One region of the Nonomuraea sp. N2-4H genome, then DNA from elsewhere that is predicted to be linked to it. Evidence: riboswitches for the same ligand, from Rfam matches in the RefSeq annotation. Region 1 holds a riboswitch; each other region holds the start of a gene.
What was found. A riboswitch is a leader RNA that binds a small molecule or an ion and turns the genes downstream of it on or off. The one in region 1 is predicted to bind cyclic di-AMP.
Positions count from the first base shown of each region.

Region 2: it holds a riboswitch for cyclic di-AMP, as region 1 does, so the genes downstream of both, WBK31_RS20565 (CHAP domain-containing protein) here and WBK31_RS03380 (hypothetical protein) in region 1, are expected to answer to the same signal.
Region 3: it holds a riboswitch for cyclic di-AMP, as region 1 does, so the genes downstream of both, WBK31_RS37280 (C40 family peptidase) here and WBK31_RS03380 (hypothetical protein) in region 1, are expected to answer to the same signal.

Region 1 covers NZ_CP147987.1:735,220-737,473, forward strand. The annotation lists gene WBK31_RS03375 (TIGR03620 family F420-dependent LLM class oxidoreductase) at 1-153, shown strand, start outside; gene WBK31_RS03380 (hypothetical protein) at 319-1,275, opposite strand; cyclic di-AMP (ydaO/yuaA leader) riboswitch at 1,281-1,422, opposite strand; partial or broken gene galT (galactose-1-phosphate uridylyltransferase) at 1,493-2,254, opposite strand, start outside.
Region 2 covers NZ_CP147987.1:4,453,318-4,455,571, forward strand. The annotation lists gene WBK31_RS20560 (Gfo/Idh/MocA family protein) at 1-873, shown strand, start outside; cyclic di-AMP (ydaO/yuaA leader) riboswitch at 991-1,127, shown strand; gene WBK31_RS20565 (CHAP domain-containing protein) at 1,140-1,838, shown strand; gene WBK31_RS20570 (hypothetical protein) at 1,992-2,254, opposite strand, start outside.
Region 3 covers NZ_CP147987.1:8,045,325-8,047,578, reverse strand. The annotation lists gene WBK31_RS37285 (amino-acid N-acetyltransferase) at 1-334, opposite strand, end outside; cyclic di-AMP (ydaO/yuaA leader) riboswitch at 612-759, shown strand; gene WBK31_RS37280 (C40 family peptidase) at 882-1,811, shown strand; gene WBK31_RS37275 (LuxR C-terminal-related transcriptional regulator) at 1,869-2,081, opposite strand.

The sequences.
Region 1 (2,254 bases):
TGGGGCACCCCGGACGCCATCGCCGCGCGCGTTCAAGCGCAACTCGACGCCGGCGCCGACCACGTGCTTGTCCATCCCCTCGCAGATGACATGTCCACGGCCATCGAGCAACTCGAACACCTTGCGTCTGCATTGCCTCCTGGATGGGGGTGAGGCTGTCAGTTCAGGCGACCCAGGGCCCCATCGCGGACCCGGCACTCCGAACGCTCAACCGCATAGGGGCCGCCGGCGCAAACGCCGTCTCGATTCGTGGATGTACATCGCCAGATGCGATATCCCCTAGTCATCCCCTGGTCATCCCCTGGTCATCCCCTGGTTTCAGTTCATCGAGATGTGCACGTGGTCGTAGTGGTTCTCGGTGATGCTGCCGCGGTCGGCCATGGCGCGCCAGCCGGTGCCGGAGTTGATGCGCTGCTTCCAGATCACATACTTCACGCCGAGCTTGTCCTTGTTCTGCAGCGCCCACTCGGCGATGCGGTCGCCGAGCGCGTTGTTGGCGGGCGTCGGCATGGTGCCGCCGGTGCTCATCATGAAGTCGCAGGCGCGGCCGAGCGGGTGCTCACCGCTGGAGCCCGCGCGGAAGCAGCCCACCGTGTACGGCAGCGAGAAGTTCTTTTCGATCTGGGCCTTCATCAGCCGCGTACGCGGGGTGATGTTGTCGGGGCCGCCGGGCAGCTCGGGCGCCCAGGTGCCGTTGGACCTGCGGCCCGTGGCGACCGGCACCAGGTCGCGCAGCTTCTTCTCGATGTCGCTGATGACGCCTTCGGCCTCGCGGCGCTGCTTCGCCACCTCGGCCGCGTCCTTCTTGATCTTGGCGGTCAGCGCGGCGGCCTCATCGCTGGCCTTCTTGCGCTCGTCGCGGGCCTTGGCGACGCTCGCCACCATGGCCTGCTGCTCGGCGGTGAGCTGTTCGAGCAGGGCCGCGGTGCCGGCGTCGCCCGGCATCATGAAGCCGGGCAGCGACGGGTCGATGTTCTGGTAGCGCAGGCGGGCGATCTCGGCGACCCGCTGCTCGGCGGCGGCCAGGGTCTGCTCGGCGGCGGCCAGCCTGGCCTGCGCGGCTCTGGCGGCCTCCTGTGCCTTGGCCAGCTCGACGCGCTTGAGGTTGTACTTCTCGATGAGCTTGTCGACCTTGCTGTTCAGCTGCTTGAGCTGAGCGCGGAGCTCGGACTCTTTCGGTTTCGGGGCGGCCGTCGCCGCGTGCGCCGGGAGGACGGCGATGGCGGCGGCGGCGATGAGACCGATGGCAAGTTTCGCGGGGGACGAAGCCGCCACGTATGAGTTCCTCTCCCTCTGCCGGCCGGGTTAGCTGACGGGTTCGGGCATGGGAGTCGCTCCCTACCGCCGTAGCGGATTCACCCCAAGGTGCGGTTGGGTCCCCGGCTCCCGGGCGACGCGCCCAGGATTAGGCGGGCATCAGCCGCGTTACGGCCGATGCATATGGGGATATTAGTGGTAGATCATGAGTCATGCGACCTTAAGTAGAAATCTATTAGTGATCGATCTGTGATCGGATCATGCGCGCCGCTTCCTCGGGCCGCACGTCGTTCACGAACGCCCCCATCGCCGACTCCGAGCCTGCCAGGTACTTGAGCTTGTTGGGCGCCCGCCGGATGGAGAACAGCTCCAGGTGCAGGTATGCCAGATCGCGCCCCGTACGCACCGGCGCCTGATGCCAGGCCGAGATGTACGGCATGACGACCCCGAACAGCCCGTCGAACGCCCGCAGCACCGAGGTGTAGAGCGGCGCGAACGCGGCGCGCTCGGCGTCCGTCAGCGCCGCCAGGTCCGGCACCTGCCGGTGCGGATAGATGTGCACCTCGAACGGCCAGCGCGCGGCGGCCGGCACGAAGGCCGTCCACAGCTCGTTTGCGGCGACCACCCGCGTGCCCTCGGCCCGCTCGGCGGCCAGCACGTCGGCGAACAGGTTCCCCGGCCCCTTGTAGCGCTCGGCGGCTCCGAGCTGCAGCTTCGTCCTGGGTGTGACATACGGGTACGCGTAGATCTGGCCGTGCGGGTGCGCGATGGTGATGCCGATCTCCGCGCCCCGGTTCTCGAAGCAGAAGACCTGCTCGACGCCCTCGATGCCGGACAGCTCCGCCGTACGGTCGGCCCACGCCTCCATGACCAGCACCACCTGCTCGTCGGAGAGCGCGGAGAAGGAGGAGTCGTGGTCGGAGGTGAAGCACACGACCTCGCACCGCCCCACACCCGGACGGACCTCGCTCAGCCCGCCCACGGCCTCATAAGTCCC
Region 2 (2,254 bases), 3.7 Mb from region 1:
ATGCGGGTGGCCGCCGTCGGATCGAGAAGCCTGGACAGGGCGCAGGCCCTGGCGGCGGAGCTGGGCGCCGAGTCGGCGTACGGCTCCTACGAACAGCTGTGCGCGGACCCGGCGGTGGACGCCGTCTACGTCGCCACCCCGCACGCCCAGCACCTGCGGGTGGCCGAGGCCGCCATCGCGGCGGGCAAGGCGGTGCTGTGCGAGAAACCGCTGGCCGCGACCGTGGACGACGCCGAGAAGATGGTGCGCCTGGCCCGCGAGGCGGGGGTCTTCCTGATGGAAGCGATGTGGATGCGCTTCAACCCGCTCATCCAGCTGATCAAGGACGACCCGCGCTTCGGCGAGATCCGGTCGGTGCAGGCCAGCTTCGGCTTCGCCCACCCGTACGACCCCGCACACCGGCTGTGGGCGCCGGAGCTGGGCGGCGGAGCCCTGCTCGATCTGGGGATCTACCCGTTCGGGCTGGCCCAGCTCCTGCTCGGCATGCCCACCGGCCTGCACGTCACCGGTAAGCTCGCCCCGAACGGCGTTGACGCGGAGGCGGCCGGCGTCTTGCTCTACCCCGGCGGCAAGCACGCTCTCGTGGCGACCTCATTGCTCGGGAATTACCCGAACCAGGCCAGCGTTGTGGGTACTCAGATGCGCGCGGACATCCAGGCGCCGTTCTGGGCACCGCAGCGGATCGTGCTCTCCGGGCCGTCGATGGAGCCGGAGGAGCACGTGCTCAATCCGGCGGACAACGGTTACGCCGGAGAGCTCCGCGAAGTCCGCGCCGCCACGGCCGAAGGCAGGACCGAATCCTCGATCATGCCTCTTGACGAATCCCTTGCCATGATGGGGCTTCTGGCCGAGGCTCGCAGTCAGCTCGGCTGACTTTACTTTTATGGATTTGTAATCCTCTTGCCTCGTGTATTACCTTATGGGGCATCTTAAGGCATACGTCCGGTTTGTCCGGCTATGTCAGACCATCGCACGAAAGATCACAGGTTTGTCCTGTGACCGCTGAATCCGCCACGTGCGGAACCGGGGACCCACGTCCTTTGGGGTGAATCGGCACTTCGGTGCCGTAGGGCAGCTTCCACGCCCGAACCCGTCAGCTAACCCGGTAAGCGGCATGGAAGCAAGGAGTAATCCCCTCGATGGCCAAGCACCGTCTTACCGCTGTCTCGAAGAACACCATTGCCCGCGCCGTGCTCGGCGCCGGCGTCCTGGCCTCGGCCCTCGGCGTCCCCACCGCGGCCCACGCCGACACCTCGATCGCCGTCGCCGCGGCCACCGCCGCGAAGCACCCGGACACCGCCCGCTCCGCCCACAAGGCGGGCGAGCGGGACGAGACGAAGATCAACGTCACCGCCGACCAGGTGCTCGCGGTCGCCAGGTCGCAGATCGGCACCTCCGAGAACGCCAAGGGCGGCGGCACCCCGTACCAGCAGTGGTACGCCAACTCCCAGCGCGCGGCCGAGACCGTCGCCCGCGACGGCGGCAGCCGTACCGCTTACCTGAACGCCGCCTGGTGCTCGATGTTCGTCTCCTGGGTCGGCGAGAAGACCGGCGCCCGCCCGCAGGTCGGCTGGGACGCCTGGACCGTCGCCCACGCCAAGTGGTTCGCCGCCAACAAGCGCTTCGGCCACGAGGCCAAGCCCGGCGCCGTGGTGTTCTTCTCCTGGAAGGGCGGCAAGGCGCTGAAGGACATCCAGCACGTCGGCTTCGTCGTCAAGGACAACCGCGACGGCACCATCACCACCATCGAGGGCAACACCGGCAACGGCAAGGTCGAGGAGCGGGTCCGGCCCAAGTCGCAGGTCGTCGGCTACGGCTACCCCGAGTACGCCTCCTGACGCACTCCCACCGGCGGGTGCTCCCACCTTCTTCGTGACGGCAGAACGCGTGCCCCATCACCGGGGTGCGCGTTTCGTCATGCAGGGCTCTCGAACGCCCGGCGCTGGACGGCGTCAAGCTCGGCGTAGAGCCCCGGGACCGCGACGAGGTCGTCATGCGTGCCGCACTGCACGATCCGGCCGCCGTCGAGTACGACGATGAGGTCCGCCATCCGCACCGTCGGGAAGCGGTGGGTGATCAGCAGCGTGACGGCTCCTGGATGGCACTTCGCCGCCTCGGCGTACCGGGCGAAGACCGCGCTCCCGGACGGGGCGTCCAGCGCGGCGGTCGGCGACCGCGGACGTGGCCGTCTCCGACAGGCTCAGCTCCAGGCGGGCGGTCTCGGCGGTCTGCTCAGTGGCGGCGTCGATGCGTG
Region 3 (2,254 bases), 1.6 Mb from region 1:
GACCCAGATCCTTCGCCTGCTGTATGAGCGCCGAGACGATCCGACGGCCGACGCCCATGCCCCGGCACTCCGGATCCACGGCCACCGTCCGGACCTCGGCGAGGTCCTCCCAGAGCACGTGGAGCGCGCCGCAGCCGACGACCTGCCCGCCCCGTTCGGCCACCCAGAACTCCTGTACGTCCTCGTACAGGGTGACGGTGGCCTTCTTCAGGAGCCGCGGGCCCGCTCCCGCGTAGGTGTCCACAAGCCTCCTGATGGCCCGCACATCGGGTGTGCGGGCACGCCGGACCACCACCGCGGTCTCGGCTGCTGTCAGTTCGGCCACCTGCTCCATGGCCCTCCAGGGTACAGATGTCATTACGGCTCGGCCGTAACTCCCACGTCTCGCCCCATGCTGTAACAACTCGTGCTCATCCGAGCACGCGCTCCGAGCAGGCGTGCAGCCCATCCGAAGTTGCGCCAAATCCGGCATAAAACCGGTTCTGTACGGCCAGGCACGAGATCACCTTGTGACCCTTCGGTTGTGAAACCTCAACAGAGTCGGCAGTTCTGGTTGAGCACGAACCCGGAGTGCATTAGTGTCCAGCGACGATGTTCCCCGCGTGTCGCGCGCGGGCGACACGCCTAATCCTCCGCAGGGAGGAGCCGGGGAACCGCCGGTGGCGCCCCCAACGCCACCCGGGGTGAATCCGCACCACCGGTAGGGCTGCTCCGGCCCGAACCCGTCAGCTAACCCGGCAGGCGCCGATGGAAGGAGCTGGTTGGTGAAGCGTACGCGCGAGCGTGAGAGGACGACGGCGGGCAAGCACGCCCGCCCTCCGAAACGCGCCGCACGGCGGTCCCGCCTGCTCGGTGTAATAAGTGTCACACTCGCGGCGTTCATGGCCGCGACCCCCGTCGGCTCGGCATCCGCCGACCCCAAGCCCTCGCTTCAAGACCTGGCCAAGCAGGTCGAGAAGATGCACACCGAGATCGAGCAGCTGACCGAGCAGTACAACGGCCAGCGGGAGAAGCTCAAGAGCGCCAAGAGGGCCGCTGAGGCCGCGAAGAAGACCCTGGCCGCCAGTGAGGCCGATCTCGCCGCCAAGCGCGCCAAAGCGGCCGCCTTGGCCGAGAACGCCTACATCACCGGCGGGCTCAGCCGCATCCTGGCCTTCGCCACCTCCGACGACCCCGACACGTTCCTCGACCGCGCCGCCACCACGTACGTGCTGGAGCAGCAGCAGGGCGAGGCCGTCAACCAGGTCACCAGGGCCCGGCAGGCCGCGGAGCGCGCCAGGGCGAGCGCCAAGACCCGCATCGACGAGGTCCAGAAGCTGATCTCCGACCTCGGCGCCAAGCGCGACAAGATCACCAAGCTGGTCGCCAAGGTCGAGAGCAACCTCTTCCGCCGGGCGCTCGGCGAGGCGGGCCTGCCCGGCACCCGTGCCCAGCGCGTCGACCTGCCCATCCCGGGCAGCGGCAAGGCCGCCCAGGCCGCGAGGTGGGCGCTGACGCAGCAGCTCAAGCCGTACGTCTGGGGCGCCGACGGCCCCAACTCCTATGACTGCAGCGGCCTGGTCATGGCGGCCTACCAGCAGGTCGGCATCTCGCTGCCGCACTACACCGGCAGCCAGTGGACGGCCGGACGGCACATCGACCGCTCTGAGCTGCGGGCCGGCGACCTCGTGTTCTTCTACAGCGACCTGCACCACGTGGGCATCTACCTCGGCGGCGGCATGATGATCCACGCCCCGCGCACCGGCGACGTCGTCCGTATCGCCTCCATCGCGAACAGGCCCTACGCCGGCGCGGTCCGCATCGCCGACTGATCCGCCGCCAATGAGCGCCCGTCGCCCGGCCCTGACCGCCGGGCTTGATCGGCGCGGCTAGATCAGCTGGCGGCGGGCCGCCCAGGCCACGGCCTCGATCGCCGTGGCGACGCCGATGCGGTCGCAGATGACCCGCAGCCGCCGTCGTACGGTGCGGCCGCTGATGTCCAGCCGCCTGCCGACCCTGTCGACCGTGACCCCTTTGGCCAGCTCCGCCAGCAACGCGAGATCGGCGTGGCTGAGTTGAACATCCTCAGTGAGCACTTCCATCGGGAGCCCTCCCCCAACAGCGCAGAACGTGGGCCTCTCGACCGGACCCAGGTTGCTCCTCGCAGACCGTAAACGCATCTCGGAAAGGTCGTCAAGCAATGACGTCTTCCATACTTGACCAGCACTATTGACATGATCCGAAATATGTGACGCCCTGACGATAAAGCGCTACA